3 regions of the Phyllobacterium sp. NPDC097923 genome follow, and region 1 is predicted to be linked to each of the others. Evidence: riboswitches for the same ligand, from Rfam matches in the RefSeq annotation. Region 1 holds a riboswitch; each other region holds the start of a gene.
What was found. Region 1 has a riboswitch for cobalamin ahead of ACIQWS_RS04330 (ABC transporter ATP-binding protein). Riboswitches for the same ligand answer to the same signal wherever they lie in the genome.

Region 1 (5,414 bases):
CCTATGGCCGCCGCAATCAGGCCGACGACGCCGATTTCGCCAATCCGGATTTCGTGGCCTGGGGAAAGCTATAGTCTGATCGCAATGACATTTGCGTGGTGCGTGGTTCGACAAGCTCACCATGAGGGATGTGGATTGGTGCAAGATCAATCGCGAAGGTTGCAGAGTGTAATTCCCTGCGATCCACGCCCTCCCTCATGGTGAGCTTGTCGAACCACGCACCGCGCTGTTGCCATCCGATCGCCGGTTACCCTGGTCGCTTCCTCAACAGGATCGTCACCACAAAAAACGCGCCGATGGAACTGGTAACGATACCGATGGGTAATTCCTGCGGCGCCAGCAGCAGACGGGCCGCGAGGTCGCTGAGCAGGATCAGCAGGGCGCCGAGCACGGCGCAGGTGACGATCAGTCCCGCATGCAGCTGCCCGGAAAAACGCCGGGCAATGTGCGGGATCATCAGGCCGACAAAGCCGATGACGCCAGCCACCGAGACAAAGATCGCGGTGGAGAAGGCGCAGACGATGAACACCGTGTTGCGCAGGCGCGTCACCCTTATGCCAAGGCTTTCCGCCGTGTTTTCGCCAGCCAGCAGGGCATCGAGATTGCGGTGGTTGTACAGGGCGTAGACCAGGATGGCGGCAAGCCCGGTGAGGGCGAGCGGCAGGTTCTCCCAGCGGGCAAGGCCAAGGCCGCCGAGTGTCCAGAACATCACCGAATGCGCGGCGCGCTGGTCGCCGGCAAACACCATGTAGTTGGTGAGTGCAGCAAACAGGAAGGAGACGGCAAGGCCCGCCAGGATCAGCCGCTCCGGCCCCTGTCCCTGCACGCGCCGCACCAGCATCAGCACGACGATGGCCGCCAGCATGCCGCCGCTGAAGGCGGCAATCGGCAGCGTCCAGATGCCGAAGCGGTCGCCGATGACCGTAATCACCGAGACTGCTCCCGCCGCCGCGCCATTGGAAAGGCCGAACAGGAACGGATCGGCAAGGTCGTTGCGGGTGACGGTTTGCAGCAGCGCGCCGATAATGCCGAGCCCCGCGCCGACGCAGATCGCAAGGATCACCCGCGGCAGGCGCAGGTCAACGATGATCTTGCCGACCGGGCCATTGACGACGGTATCGGAGAGACCGGCGGCATGGGCGAGGGCGCGCAGGACGTCGCCGAGCGGAATGACCGTTGCCCCATAGGCAATCGACACGAGGGCGAGGGCCAGAATGGCCATCACCCCCGTCATGAGTGTCAGATGCTGACGGAAAGGCAGATGCACTCAGAATGCTTCCGGATGCATGGCCTTGGCCATCTTGGCGATGGCCTCGATGTTGGCCGGTCCGGGCGTCAGTTCCGCATAGCGCAGGGCGACGAAGCGGTTGTTCTTGACGGCGTCGGTTTCCTTCATTGCCGGATGGGATTTGAGGAAGTTGAGCAGCTTCTGGTAACCCGCATCATCCTGATAATCGAGGAGGACGAGGAATTCCGGATTGCGCGTCGCCACGGTTTCCCACGAAGTAGTGCCCCAACTGGTGTCGAGATCGGCCATGATGTTGGTGCCGCCGGCTTCGCTGATCATCGCCGTGGGAATGGCGAACTTGCCCGCTGTAAACGGCTTGTCCTCGCCGGAATCATAGAGGAAGACGCGGGTGCCGCTCTTGTCGCCGATCTTGGTCTTGATCGCGGCAAGTTCTGTCTTCCAGCCGCCGACGAGTTTATTTGCCTCGTCCTCTTTGCCGAAAATTTTGCCGAGCTTTTCCATGTCGCCATAAAGCAGGTCCATGGATGCAGCGGGCCGGGACTTGTCGAGATGAACGCAGCTTTCGGTCAGTTCAAGCGTCTTGATGCCATGCGGCGCCAGCGTGTCGGGGGTCACTTCGCCGCCCGGCTTCATGCCGTAATTCCAGCCGGCGAAGAAGAAATCCGGTTCCGCCGCAATGAGATTTTCAAGGGTCGGGTATTTGGGCGCAAGCTCGGGAATGGCGCCCAGCTGCTTCTTGAAGGCGTCGTCGAGCTTGTACCAGCCGGTAATGCCCGAAACCCCGACCATCGAGGATTGCAGGTGCAGGGCGAAGGCCATTTCGCTCATGTTGATGTCCTGGATGACCGCGCGCTTTGGCGCGGCCTCGAAGGTGAGGGGGTTGCCGCAACTTTCGACCGTCACGGGAAACGCCCATGCGGGGGCGGACAGCGCCGATAAGGCGAGGGCGAGCAGCATTCTTTTCATCAAATTCTCCGTAGCTGAGCAGTTTGTTTTGTGGTTGGTCCGGGTGCTTCGAACACCATGAGATCGCGATCCTGCGAGGGATGGCGCAGGCGCAGCACATCGAGATCGAAGACATCGCTGACGATGCGCGGCGTCAGCGTTTCGTCGGGCGTGCCGGCGGCGACGAGCTGGGCGGCATGCATGACGGCGACGTGGGTGGCAAACGGCGCCACCAGCGGCAGGTCGTGCAGGACTGCGATGGTTGTCACGTCGAGGCCGGCGACCAGCGCCAGCAGTTCGCTGCGCGCTTTCGGGTCGAGGTGATTGGTGGGTTCGTCGAGAAACAGGATATCCGGCTGCTGGGCGATGGCGCGCGCCAGCTGCACGCGCTGCCTTTCGCCGCCGGAGAGCGAGCCGATGGGACGGCGCGAAAACGCGGCGATCCCGGCGCGGAGCAGGGCTTCCGTCACGATATCCCGGTCTTTCGCCTTGGTCAGGGTGCCGGTGTGCGGGATGCGGCCAAGGGATACATAATCGTCCACCAGCAATTGCGGGTCCGGCATGTCGGTCTGGCCGACGAAGGCAAATCTCCTGGCCCGTTCCTTCGGCGGCAGCCGGTCTATTGCCGTGCCGTCGAGATGGACGTTGCCGGAGGAGGGACGCAGCAGCCCGGCCAGCATGCGCAAAAGCGTGGATTTCCCGGCGCCATTCGGCCCGATAATGGCAAGACGCGCGCCGCGCACGATGTCGAGCGATACCTCATCCACCAGCGTCTGGCCGGCTGTGCGGAACGTCACCTCGTCGGCACGCAGGGCGACATGGCTCATGGGCGGATATCCGTGACTGCAGGCAAGGCACATGGTGTCAAATCCCAACCGGTAAACGTCGTCGCGTCATCGCGGACGCGTCGTTCTCGTATAGTAACGTTATAACATTAGTCAATACCCGATATGTCATGGCTGCCCCGGCCGCGGCTGGCCGCCGGCGGTCTTGCACGGGGTGCAGAGGATAATCAGGTGGTCGGGTCTTGGCGTGGTCATGCCGGTGCCTTGCCTTGTGGACAAAGGTTAGGGGAACGCGGCCAATGCACCATCGCGACAATGCGGGAGAGGACATCGCATCGCTCCCGGCACACCCCGTCCGGTTCGAATTGTAGATGAGATGGCAGGTCTCCTGGCTCGCGGGTCTCAGCTTCGCCTTGCCTTCCCGACCTTCCGGTCAGTGGCATGTCAGGCATCGCTCACCGCTTACAGTTGCGGGGGCAGCCACGGTCTCGGTCCCTTTTGGGTACGCCTCACCGTGTTCCCTTTTCATCTCCCGCGTTGTCGTGCAGAAGAAACCATCGGCGCGAATGCTATGCGGCCAGCCGCGCAGTTGCAAGCACGTTTATGCGGCAATTTTTGCCGCTGCCAAAATTTTTGGCAAATGAAAGATTTCAATTGGCCGGTAACTCGTTAGAGTGCGGGGAGCATTTGTGGAACCGCGGTTTTTTTGAATCAGACTTTTGAGGCGATATGGCAATTCACGCAGCAGTCTATCATCTGACGCATTACCGGTATGACCGGCCCATCACGCTCGGGCCGCAGATCATCCGGCTCCAGCCAGCACCCCATTCCCGGACAAAAGTTCTCAGCCATTCCCTGAAAGTCAGTCCGGCCAATCATTTCGTCAACCTGCAGCAGGATCCCTACGGCAATTTCCTCGCCCGCTTCGTCTTTCCCGAACCGGTGACGGAGCTGAAGATCGAGGTCGATCTCGTCGCTGATATGACCGTCTACAATCCATTCGATTTCTTCGTCGAACCGGTCGCCGAAACCTGGCCGTTCAGCTATCCCGAAGAGATCAGCGACGACCTGTCGATCTATATGAAGCCGGAATCGGCAGGACCGCTGGTTTCGGCTTTCCTTGCAACCATCGATCGCAGCCCGACGAACACGGTGAATTTCGTCGTCGATCTCAACGCACGTATCCAGCGCGAGATCGGCTACGTCATCCGCATGGAAACCGGGGTTCAGGAGCCGGACGCCACCTTGAACCTGCGCTCGGGATCGTGCCGGGATTCAAGCTGGCTGCTGGTGCAGGTCCTGCGCAATCTCGGTTTTGCTGCACGGTTCGTCTCCGGCTATCTCATCCAGCTGAAGCCTGATCTTGTCGCCATCGATGGTCCCGCCGGAACGGACAAGGATTTCACCGATCTGCATGCCTGGTGCGAAGTCTATCTGCCGGGGGCGGGCTGGATCGGTCTCGACCCCACCTCCGGGCTTCTGACCGGCGAAAGCCACGTACCGCTTGCCGCCACCCCGCACTATCGCAACGCTGCACCGATTTCCGGCATGGCGGAATTCGCCAATGTGGAATTCGGTTTCGATATGCGGGTGACGCGTGTGTCCGAGCACCCGCGCATCACCAAGCCGTTTTCCGACGAATCCTGGAATGCGCTCGATGCGCTCGGCGAAAAGGTCGACGCGATCCTGAACGAACGGGATGTGCGCCTGACCATGGGCGGCGAGCCCACATTCGTGTCCATCGATGATTTCGAATCGGGCGAATGGAACACCGATGCGGTCGGGCCGACCAAGCGCGAAAAGGCCGACAAACTGATCCGGCGGTTGCGTGAGCGTTTTGCGCCGGGCGGTTTTCTGCATTACGGGCAGGGCAAGTGGTATCCGGGCGAAAGCCTGCCGCGCTGGACGTTCTCGCTTTACTGGCGCAAGGACGGCAAGCCGATCTGGGTCAACCCCGATCTGATCGCGCCCGAGAACGGCAAGGCTGACGTCAAGCCGGAAGATGCCGGGAAGCTGCTCGTCGCGTTGGCGCAGGAGCTCGGTGTTGAAGAAGAGATGGTGGCGCCCGCCTATGAAGATCCGGCGGAATGGATCATCAAGGAGGGCAATCTTCCCGACAATGTCGATCCGTCCAACTCCAGGCTGAAAGACCCGGAAGAGCGCAGCCGCATCGCCCGGGTTTTCGAGCGGGGCCTGACCGAGCCGAGCGGTTTTGTCCTGCCGGTGCAGCGCTGGAACAGCCAGGCCTCCGGCCCGCGCTGGCGCAGCGAAAAATGGAAGACGCGGCGCGGCAAGCTGTTCCTGGTGCCGGGCGATTCGCCCGTCGGATACCGCCTTCCGCTCGGCGCCCTGCCGCATGTTCCGGCCTCGGACTATCCCTATATCGTGCCGGTCGATCCGTCGGTGGATCGCGGGGCGCTTCCCGACCCAGCACC
Region 2 (5,414 bases), on a different contig from region 1:
CGGTCAGCCCGTCCCTGGATTTCCACAGGGCGATATCCGCCTGCATCGATACCTCCGTCGGCATCCAGTGATTGTTGCAGCCATTGAGATATTTCTCCCAGGCCCAGTGATACTTGAGTGGCAGGAGCTGGTTGACGTCGGCACGTGAGTTGATCATCGCCTTGTCATCGACGCGCACGCGACCACCGCCGCGTACGATATCGCCAAGACCCGTGGCATCGGCGACGGGTGCCTGATCCGGTGCAAGGGCGGGGTGGATGGCGCGGGCCGCATTGGCGGCAGCTTCGGTGTTGGTCCAGTCAAGCATGGTCTTTTCCTTCAATTCATTGCAAAGCTGTGTGGCAGGCGCGGTTGCGCGCTTACTGGCAGGCTTCGCAGTCCGGATCATTGATCGAGCAGGCATTGCCGGCCGGTTCCGACAGGATGATCGATTCGGCAATCGGCTTGGCGGCGACGGCGTTGAGCTTGCCATCGGTGCCTTTCAACGTGGACTTTTCCACGTGCGAGGCCGAACGCGAACGCAGGTAATAGGTCGTCTTCAAACCGCTGTTCCAGGCGAGGCGATAGAGTTCGTCAAGCTTCTTGCCGCTCGGGTTGGCGATATAAAGGTTGAGGGATTGGGCCTGGTCGATCCACTTCTGCCGGCGTGAGGCCGCAGCAATCAGCCATGCACTGTCGATTTCGAACGCCGTGGCATAGAGCGCCTTGAGGTCGGCGGGGATGCGGTCGATTTCACCAACCGAGCCGTCGAAATATTTCAGGTCCGAAATCATCACCTCGTCCCACAGCCCGCGCTGCTTCAGATCATGCACCAGTGCAGCATTCACGACAGTGAAGTCGCCTGACATGTTGGATTTGACGAAGAGGTTCTGATAGGCGGGCTCGATGGACTGGGCAACGCCGCAAATGTTGGAAATCGTTGCAGTCGGGGCAATCGCCATGGTGTTGGAATTGCGCATTCCGGTTGTCGTCACCCGCTTGCGCAGAGCTTCCCAATCAAGGGTCGTGCTGCGGTCCATCGAAAGCCTGGCACCGGCGGCCGTGCGGGCCTGGTCGAGCAGTTCGATGGAATCGATCGGAAGAATGCCTTTTGACCAGAGCGAGCCGTTGAAGCTTGGATAGCTGCCGCGTTCGCTGGCGAGGTCAACCGATGCCGAAATGGCATGGTAGGAAATGGCTTCCATGCTGAGATCGGCAAAAGCCACGGCCTCATTGGACGCGTAGGGAATGCGCAGAGCCTGCAATGCATCCTGGAACCCCATCAGCCCGAGGCCAACCGGACGGTGACGCAGGTTGGAAGAGCGCGCTTCGGGGATGGTGTAGAAGTTGATGTCGATGACATTGTCGAGCATGCGCATGGCCGTCGCCACAGTGCGCGCGAGACGCTCAAGGTCGAGGCCCCCAGCTGCAATGTGATTGGCAAGATTGATCGAGCCAAGATTGCACACCGCAACTTCATCCTTCGATGTGTTGAGGGTAATCTCGGTGCACAGGTTCGAGGAATGCACGACGCCGGCGTGACCCTGCGGCGAGCGGATATTGCAGGGGTCCTTGAACGTGACCCAGGGATGGCCGGTCTCGAACAGCATCGTCAAAATCCGGCGCCAGAGATCCAGTGCCCGCACGGTGCGGAAGACACGGATTTCCCCGCGTGCGGCCTTGGCTTCATAGGCCTCGTAGGCGGATTTGAATGCCGCGCCATAGAGATCATGCAGATCCGGTGTCTCGTCGGGTGAGAACAGGGTCCATGGCTCGTCCTTTTCCACGCGACTCATGAACAGATCAGGCACCCAGTTGGCCGTGTTCATGTCATGGGTGCGGCGGCGGTCGTCACCGGTATTCTTGCGCAGATCGAGAAACTCCTCGATATCGACATGCCAGGTCTCGAGATAGGCACAGACGGCGCCCTTGCGCTTGCCGCCCTGATTGACCGCGATGGCCGTATCGTTGGCCACTTTCAGGAACGGTACGACGCCTTGGCTTTCGCCGTTGGTTCCCTTGATATGGGCACCAAGACCGCGCACGGGCGTCCAGTCATTGCCGAGACCGCCGGAATATTTTGCCAGAAGCGCGTTGTCCTTCACCGCTTTGAAAATACCGTCGAGATCGTCGGCGACGGTGGTCAGGAAGCAGGAGGACAGTTGTGGGCGCAGCGTGCCCGAATTGAACAAGGTTGGAGTCGAAGCCATGAAGTCGAACGACGACAGCAGGTCGTAGAATTCGATGGCGCGCGCTTCCCGGTCGATCTCGCGGGTGGCGAGGCCCATGGCAACGCGCATCAGGAAGGCCTGCGGCAATTCGAACCGGATACCGCGTGTCTGCTGGAGATAGCGATCATACAATGTCTGCAGGCCGAGATACTGGAACTGCAGGTCGCGTTCCGGCTTCAGGGCTGCTGATATTTTCCGCAGGTCGAAGCGGGCAAGTTCAGGATCGAGCAGTTCCGCTTCAATCCCAGCCTTCACATAGGCGGGGAAATAATCGGCGTATCGCTCCGCCATTTCATGCTGGGTCGCCTGTTCAGGCCTGCCGAAGACAAAGCTCAAGGCTTCGCGGCGCAGCTTGTCCAGAAGCAGCCGGGCAGTGACAAAGGAATAGTTCGGTTCGGTTTCAACGAGTGTGCGTGCAGCCAGAATGGGCGCAAGCGACAGTTCGTCGAGGGTGATACCGTCATAGAGATTGCGCTGGGTTTCGCTGAGGATCGGGGTGGCGCTGACCCCGTCAAGTCCTTCGCAGGCTTCATCGATGATTCGGGCGAGGCGCGCCGCATCGAGCGGTGCCCTGGTCCCATCAAGCAGGGTGACGCTGAGGGACGGGCCGGTTTCGGCCACGGGTTCCACCAGCTTCGCCCGTTCTCTCGCGCGTTCTTCCCGGTAGAGCACGTAAGCGCGGGCGACTTTGTGGTTTTCGCTGCGCATGAGGGCAAGTTCGACCTGGTCCTGCACGTCTTCAATGTGAAACAGACGGCCTTCGCTGCTGCGGCGCTTCAATGTTGTCACGATGTCGGCGGTCAAGCCTTCGACGACATCGTGCACACGGCGCGAACCGGCAGCGACATTGCCTTCGACGGCGAGGAAGGCTTTGGTGAGAGCAACGGTGATTTTCAGCGGATCGAAGGGGGTGACCGAGCCATTGCGCCGAATGACGCGGTAGCCGGGCTCGCTGGATGATGGCTGCAGTTCGGCAGGACGAACCGGCGACTGACCGTCGGCGCGGGTGGTTTGAAGAGAAAGAGACATATGCTTATACCCCAAATGTTGGGGGCAAAGGTCGAGCGCACGCGTGCAAGAATCCGGTCAGCTTGCGGCCGACCATTGCAAGCGACACACCGGGACACCCCGCCCGTGGACGTTCATCATGTCATGGCAGGTCTCCTGGCTCACAGGTCGGCGCTGGTGTCGGCCTTCCCGAAGCTGGGCTTCAGTGGCATTGTCGACAACAACTCGCTGTTTACAGTTGCGGGGGCAGCGCCGGCATCAATGTCCAGGACATTTCACCGGCTTCCCTCTTAGCTCCCGGTCTTGCGACTCGGAGAGAACCATAACGTCTATATTTAGTATCAAATCGCAATTTTTAGTCAATAGATAGATAGCGACAGCTTCGCGTGCTCAGAGCACTGCGGATTGCGGCAAGACGAACGGTACGGATTTTCCGGGCAGACCGCCGACCTTGAGCGCACATTCATAGACGCGCAGGATGCGGTCATCCGTCAAGACTTCCATGGGGGTACCCACAGAATCGGCCCTTCCCCTGTGCATGACCACGACGCGGTCGGCAAACATGGAGGTCAGGTTGAGGTCATGCAGGATCGCGATGACCCCGCCACCGCGATCGGCAAAATCGCGGGCAATCTGCATGATGATCAGCTGATGTTTGATATCGAGGCTTGAAACCGGCTCATCAAGAAAGAGAAAGCGCGGCTGGCCGTCCAGCATCGGTTGCCAGACCTGGCAGAGGACGCGCGCCAGTTGCACCCGCTGCTGCTCGCCGCCAGAGAGTTCCTGATAGAACCGCCCGCCGAAACCCGCGAGGTCGACGCGCTCAAGCGCTTCATCGGGCAGTGTGTCCACGTTGTGGCGCGAAGCACCGGAGCGGCCGCTGGTCATGCCCAGCTTGACGATCTCACGCACGGTAAACGGGAAGGACAGCGAGGTGGATTGCGGCAGGATCGCCCGCATGGTTGCCATCTGCCAGAGCTTCAGCCGGTTGATCGGCGTGCCGTTGATGCTGATGACGCCCTCATGCGGCAGATCACCGGAGAGTGCACGCATCAGGGTCGTTTTGCCTGACCCATTGGGTCCGACGATAACTGTGAATGCGCCTGCCTCAGCATCAAAGGATATGTTCTCGACGATTCTGTTTCGACCGAGGGACACGGAGACATTGGAAACACGGATCATGATCAGAGGTCCAGAATGCCGCGGCGACGCAGCAATATCCACAGGAAGAAGGGTGCGCCAACGGCTGCCGTGACGATGCCGATCGGCAATTCGGCTGGAGCAACGATGGTCCGGCTGACCGCATCGGCAATCAGAAGGAGGCAGGCGCCAAGGAGAGCGGCGGCCGGCAGGAGATAGCGATGATCGGGGCCAATCACGAGGCGCAGCAGATGCGGAACGACGACGCCGACAAAGCCGATGCCGCCGCTCACCGCAACCGATGCGCCGGTGGCCGCAGCGACGGTGACAATGGCGATGCGTTTGAAGCGCTGTACCGGAATGCCGAGATGGCTGGCCGATGCTTCCCCGAGGGCGAGCCCGTTGAGGCCGCGGGCGAGGAATGGTGAAATGACGAGGGCGAGCGCAATGAGCGGGCCTGATGCGGCGATCTTGACCCAATTGGCTCCCGCCAGCGATCCCAGCCCCCAGAATGTCAGGTCGCGCAACTGTTTGTCGTCGGCGACATAGACCAGGACACCGATATAGGCGGCGGCCATGGCGCCGAGCGCAATACCGGCGAGCAGCATCGTGGCGATGGACGTTTGCCCGCGCCGCGTCGCGACGTGGTAGAGGATGAGCGTGAAGATGAGGGCGCCGAAGAAAGCGGCGAGCGGCAAGGCATAGAGACTGAACAGAGCGATCACCGGGGCGAGGAAGGTTCCGCCGAGAACGATGATGCTGACCGCGCCAAGCCCGGCGCCCGCCGAGACGCCGACAATGCCGGGGTCAGCCAGCGGATTGCGGAACAATCCCTGCATGACTGCACCCGATACGGCAAGGGACGCGCCGATCAGCGCGCCGAGAATGACGCGGGGCAAGCGGATATCGTAAATGATGATGCGATCACGGACGGAGAGCGCATTGTCCGTGATATCGGATCCGGCAATCAGGGACTTCACGACGGAGAGGACCGATGCATCGGATGCACCAAAGGCGAGGCTGAAAAGGACTGTGGCAACGAGCGCGACGCACAGG
Region 3 (5,414 bases), on a different contig from region 1:
TGCTCAACGGCCACAAGACCGTGGTGTTTTAGGCACAGGCATTTTTTACGGTGCGTGGTGCGTGGTTCGACAAGCTCACCATGAGGGAGGATGAGGACTTCAGGGAGTCATATCCTGCAATCCTTGTGATTAAGCATTGCAGCCCAACCCTCTCCCTCATGGTGAGCTTGTCGAACCACGCACAATCGCAATGCCAGCCTTCCCTGCCAGTTATTGCCTGCACTTCAGAGCGGAGAATACCTCAAAAGGTGGCGCTCAGGCCTCGATCTCCACATTGCCGAGGGGTTTCGTGCAGCAGGCAAGGACAAATCCCTCGTCGATCTCCTCGTCGAGAATGCCGCCATTGTGATCCATCTCGGACTTGCCCGAGAGTTTCATCACCTTGCACGTGCCGCACAGGCCGGATTCGCAGGCCGCTGCAATGCGGATACCGGCGCCGCGCGCCGCCTTGAGGATCGTATCCCCCGGCATGCACGGCACGTCCATGCCCGACATGGAAAAGGTGATCGTCGCCGATGCTTCCACGGCGTCGGTGGACATCACATCGAAGGCGGGCAAGACGGGTTCTGCGGCAGGACCGAAGCTTTCCTGATGATACCGCGCCATGTCGAAACCGCTGGCTTCGAGCATGCCGCGCACATCGCGCATGAAACTTTCCGGACCGCAGCAGAAGATCGTCCTGTCCTTGAAATCGGGTGACAGTAGCGGCAGCTTGGGCGCTTCCAACCGCCCGCGGATACCGGTCCACACCTGCCCCATCTCATGTTCCTTGATCAGGAACGACAGTTTCAGGTTGGGCATGCAGTTTGTCAGATATTCCAGTTCCCGGCGGAAAATGATGTCGCTGGGCCGGCGGGCGCAGGTGACGAAGCTGATATCGCTCTGCGGGGCGCAATCATGCATCCAGCGGGTCATCGACATCATCGGCGTGATGCCGGACCCGGCCGAGATGAACAGGTACTTTTCCCCCGGATGCCTGCGCATGGAGAAATCGCCGAGCGGACCGAAGGCCTTCAGCCGCATGCCGGGGGTCAGGTGATCCAGCATCCAGCGGGTGCCGATGCTGTTCTCCTGTGCCTTGACCGTCACGGCGATGGTGAAGGGCCGTGACGGGCTGGAGGAGAGCGTATAGGTGCGCAGGACGGCTTCGGGCTGCACCGGCAGCTCGAAGGTCATGAACTGGCCCGGCTCGTAGCGGAACCAGTTCTGGTTGTCGGAACGGAATGTGAAGGTCTTCACATTCGGCGCTTCCTCGATGATCGACAGACACTCCAGCAGATGCAGCCGGTCATTCCATGGCTGCATCTGGTCAAGGTGCGGGTAAGACTGAGGAACGCCCATGTTCATTGTGTACCTATGCTACCTTGCTGAGCCGCGTATCGCCGCCGGAGAGACGCTCTTCCATGAACCTGCAGTACCATTCGAGGAATTGCAGCACGCCGCCTTCATGCTCGGGCGAATAGGGTCCGGGCTCATAGGCGGGCGAGCGGATGCCGAAGGCATTTTCCTCGACGATCCGGCGGTCCTGGTCATTGGTCTCGAGCCAGACATGCGTCAGTTCCTCGATGGTGTAATCCACGCCCTCGACCGCATCCTTGTGCACCAGCCATTTGGTGGTGACCTGCGTTTCATCCGGGCCGAGCGGCAGCACACGGAAGGAAATGGCATGGTCGCCGAGGATATGGTTCCAGGTGGTCGGGTAATGGAACAGCAGCAGCGAGCCGATCTGCTTCTCGTTGACGCTGTCGCTGAGCTGCCGGCCGACGGCGCGGCGCCCGCTCATCGTGTAGCTTTCCGCATCGCGCAGCAGCGGCACACGGGTGGCGCGGTACTGGCCGTCATCGGACATGCGGAAAATGCTGGGCAGGCCTGCCGCTTCGCAGCGCTGCCAGTGCGCGGCAATCTCCGGATCGTCGGCGGCGCCCTGGACACCGCTTACGCTCGGCGCTTCCGGGAAAGTCTTGCACAGCTCGGGATGATTGGCCACGCAGTGATAGCACTCGCGGTTGTTTTCCCAGACCAGCTTCCAGTTGCCCTTTTCGACGATGGTGCTCTGATAGGCCACCTTGGTTTCGGTGAGGTGGTGCGGCGCGAGATAGGGTTCGATCAGTGCGCGCGTCGCGCTGAAATCGACAGGATTCTGCGCCAGGCAGATGAAGATGTAACCGCCGACGCTTTCGCACTGCACCGGCTTCAGGCTGTGCTGGCTGGCGTCGAAATCATCGCCCATCTGGCGGGCGAACAGCAGGCGCCCGTCAAGCTCGTAGGTCCACTGGTGATAGGGGCAGACGAGCTTGGCCGACGTGCCGCGCTCAGCCGAGCAGACGCGCGAGCCGCGATGGCGGCAGGAATTGTGAAAAGCCCGGATCTGGCCCTGGCGGTCGCGCACGATGACCACGGGATAGTCGCCGACCTGCACCGTGAAGAAGTTGCCGGGCTTGGCGACTTCGCAATCATGGCCGATGAACAGCCAGTCGCGATAAAAGATGTTCTCCATATCCAGCCGGAAATAATCCGGATCGGAATAGAAAGACTGTTCAAGGCCGTAGCCGGGTTTCCGGTTTCTCAGGTTCCGGAGCAGTTCGTTGCGTATATCCATGTCGTGTCCTCGCCTCGATGTTGCGAAAGAACTGACTGGTGGTGACGGAGGAAGAACGCCTGCACGGCCAGCCACCGGCTGGTGCCCGCACAGAATCATGCTCCTTGATCGCCCACCGCGATCAGTCGGTTTTCAGTACCGAGGCTGGTTTCCGGGCTCTGGAGTTGCCGTATCGGCTGTCACGACGCCTTCCCGGGGTTGTGACCCAGTGGCTGTTATGCCGTGTTTCACTCCACTACCGTTGCGGGGGCAGCGCCGGGTTTCCGACCGGCTTCCCAATTCTCCGCTTCCCTAGAAAAGCGGCACCTCAAGTGCCCCGATAAAAGCATCCGGCACCCAAAAAGAATAGGTGCGGAAACGACATCGCATTTACGTAAGACGACACGCCGGGCGCGTGTACACTATGTCGCAGATTGGCGATCAAACGGCCTCTGGTTCAATCCAGAACCACCAGTTCCTCGAAATGATTCATATCGACAAAACTGCACAATGCGGGCGCATTCAACGCAATGACCGGCGATTCACGCCGGATGAATGCTAGGCAATCATCCAGAAGTTCCTGCCAGGCCCCGAGCCTTTCATCCGGGAACCGCGCGATCGGATAGGCCAGCGTGATGTGGAAGACATAGGTGTCGTGATCAGGATGCCGGTAACCGAACGGCACGGCCAGTTCATCGCGCCAGGCGCGCATGATGCGCTCGTCATATTCACTGGCGCCCGCCACGGTCAGACCTGCCGGCGTGACATCGATCACCTCCACGTTGAACGGCCCGCATCCCTCGAAATCCCGCAGGCGATCCACATAAAGCCGCGTCATGTCGTCGATGCTTGTCTCCAATGGAACATCATCCGGCCAATAGGACGGGCGGCGGCGATATTCGATAATGCCCTGAAACAGCGTCATGTGCAGGCTGGAGACGGGGGTAAAGGCCAGTTGCCCGGCATCGGGCATCGCCAGCATCCGGTCGCGCACGGCAATGACCGAGCCTTCCGACTCGGACCCCTTCACGAGATGGCAGACCACCGTATTGCCAGGTTCCGGCTGAAAGACGCCCGCGCTGTTGTAGCGCCGGCCAAGATGCACCGGTGGTTCCGGGTGCAGGCTGGCGGCAAAGCGGGCAAGCGAAGGCTTGATCAGATCGAGCATGGGAACCCCGTGACGAGAAAAGACAATGCAATCGCCATAGGACAGCTCTTTGTCAGACTGATGAAGCCCCGCCCCTTTTCCTATGGCCGGTGGAGATATTCCTTGATCGACGCCTGTTTCATTTCAATCGAGAAACCCGGCAGCGACGGTGGCATATAGGCGGCATCCCGGATATGGCAGGGATCGACAAAATGTTCGTGCAGATGGTCGACATATTCGATCACCCGGCCCTCCTTCGTCCCCGACACGGCGATATAGTCGATCATCGACAGATGCTGCACATATTCGCACAGGCCGACACCGCCCGCATGCGGCCAGACAGGAAGCTCATATTTGGCGGCAATCAGCAGCACGGCGAGCACTTCGTTCAGACCGCCCATGCGGCACGAATCGATCTGCACCACGTCGATGGCGCCTTCGGCGATGAACTGCTTGAACATGATGCGGTTCTGGCACATCTCGCCGGTCGCGACCTTCACCGGCTTGATTGCCTGCCGGATCTTGCGGTGGCCCGCCACGTCATCCGGGCTGGTCGGCTCTTCGATGAAGAACGGCTTGACGAAGGCAAGCTTGTTGACCCAATCGATGGCCTCGCCCACTTCCCAGACCTGATTGGCATCGATCATCAGGATACGGTCCGGCCCGATGACCTCACGGGCAATGGTCAGGCGGCGGATATCGTCTTCAAGATCGCGGCCGACCTTCATCTTGATGTGGTTGAAACCGGCATCAACGGCTTCCTGGCAGAGGCGGCGCAGCTTTTCATCGGAATAGCCGAGCCAGCCTGCCGATGTGGTGTAGCAGGGATAGCCTTCCGCCTGCAGCGTGGCGATCCGCTCCTTCTTGCCGTTCTCCGCCTTGCGCAGGATGGCGAGCGCCTCCTCGCGCGTCAGCACGTCGGTCAGGTAGCGGAAGTCGACGATATCGACGATTTCTTCCGGCGTCATTTCGCCGACCAGCTGCCAGACCGGCTTTCCCGCCTCCTTGGCAAGCAAGTCCCAGACCGCATTGACCACCGCACCCGTCGCCAGATGCATCGCGCCCTTGTCGGGCCCGATCCAGCGCAACTGGCTGTCGCCGGTGATGAAATGCCAGAAACGGCCGGGATTTTCCTTCACCCAGTCCAGTTCCAGCCCGACGACGAGATGCTTCATCGCTTCAATCGCCAGGCAGCAGATTTCATTGCCGCGACCGATGGTGAAGGTCAGCCCATGGCCGGACAAAGCCTTGTTGTCCGTATCGAGGATGACATAGGCGGCGGAATAATCCGGGTCCGGGTTCATGGCGTCCGATCCATCCAGACTCTGCGAGGTGGGAAAGCGGACGTCGAAGACGCGAAGATCGGTAATGCGGGTCACAATATGCCTCTTGAATAATGTTGCGGGTCAGCACGCGTCAGACGTCGGCGCGTGCCACCTGTTTCTGGGTGCCAAGACCGTCAATGCCGAGCTCGATCACGTCACCTGCCTTGAGGTAGCGCGGCGGCTTCATGCCCATGCCGACGCCGGGCGGCGTCCCGGTCGAGATGATGTCGCCGGGATGCAGCGACATGAACTGGCTGAGATAGGAGACGAGGAAGGCAACGCCATAGACCATGGTCCGGGTCGAGCCGTTCTGCATGGTCTCGCCATTGACCTTCAGCCACATGCCGAGGTTCTGCGGGTCGGC

Region 2: another riboswitch for cobalamin. It lies ahead of ACIQWS_RS16920 (ribonucleoside-diphosphate reductase subunit alpha); the one in region 1 lies ahead of ACIQWS_RS04330 (ABC transporter ATP-binding protein).
Region 3: another riboswitch for cobalamin. It lies ahead of ACIQWS_RS21275 (aromatic ring-hydroxylating dioxygenase subunit alpha); the one in region 1 lies ahead of ACIQWS_RS04330 (ABC transporter ATP-binding protein).

The regions. Positions count from the first base shown of each region.
Region 1 is NZ_JBIWBL010000001.1:862,924-868,337, forward strand. Features, by position in the region: gene cysQ (3'(2'),5'-bisphosphate nucleotidase CysQ) at 1-74, shown strand, start outside; gene ACIQWS_RS04320 (iron ABC transporter permease) at 248-1,234, opposite strand; gene ACIQWS_RS04325 (ABC transporter substrate-binding protein) at 1,268-2,215, opposite strand; gene ACIQWS_RS04330 (ABC transporter ATP-binding protein) at 2,215-3,021, opposite strand; cobalamin riboswitch at 3,340-3,553, opposite strand; gene ACIQWS_RS04335 (DUF2126 domain-containing protein) at 3,709-5,414, shown strand, end outside.
Region 2 is NZ_JBIWBL010000003.1:234,687-240,100, forward strand. Features, by position in the region: gene ACIQWS_RS16915 (ribonucleotide-diphosphate reductase subunit beta) at 1-307, opposite strand, end outside; gene ACIQWS_RS16920 (ribonucleoside-diphosphate reductase subunit alpha) at 360-3,239, opposite strand; cobalamin riboswitch at 3,347-3,558, opposite strand; gene ACIQWS_RS16925 (heme ABC transporter ATP-binding protein) at 3,609-4,400, opposite strand; gene ACIQWS_RS16930 (FecCD family ABC transporter permease) at 4,403-5,414, opposite strand, start outside.
Region 3 is NZ_JBIWBL010000005.1:185,618-191,031, forward strand. Features, by position in the region: gene purU (formyltetrahydrofolate deformylase) at 1-32, shown strand, start outside; gene ACIQWS_RS21270 (hybrid-cluster NAD(P)-dependent oxidoreductase) at 256-1,347, opposite strand; gene ACIQWS_RS21275 (aromatic ring-hydroxylating dioxygenase subunit alpha) at 1,355-2,599, opposite strand; cobalamin riboswitch at 2,724-2,924, opposite strand; gene ACIQWS_RS21280 (DUF1868 domain-containing protein) at 3,036-3,746, opposite strand; gene ACIQWS_RS21285 (L-fuconate dehydratase) at 3,827-5,104, opposite strand; gene ACIQWS_RS21290 (fumarylacetoacetate hydrolase family protein) at 5,142-5,414, opposite strand, start outside.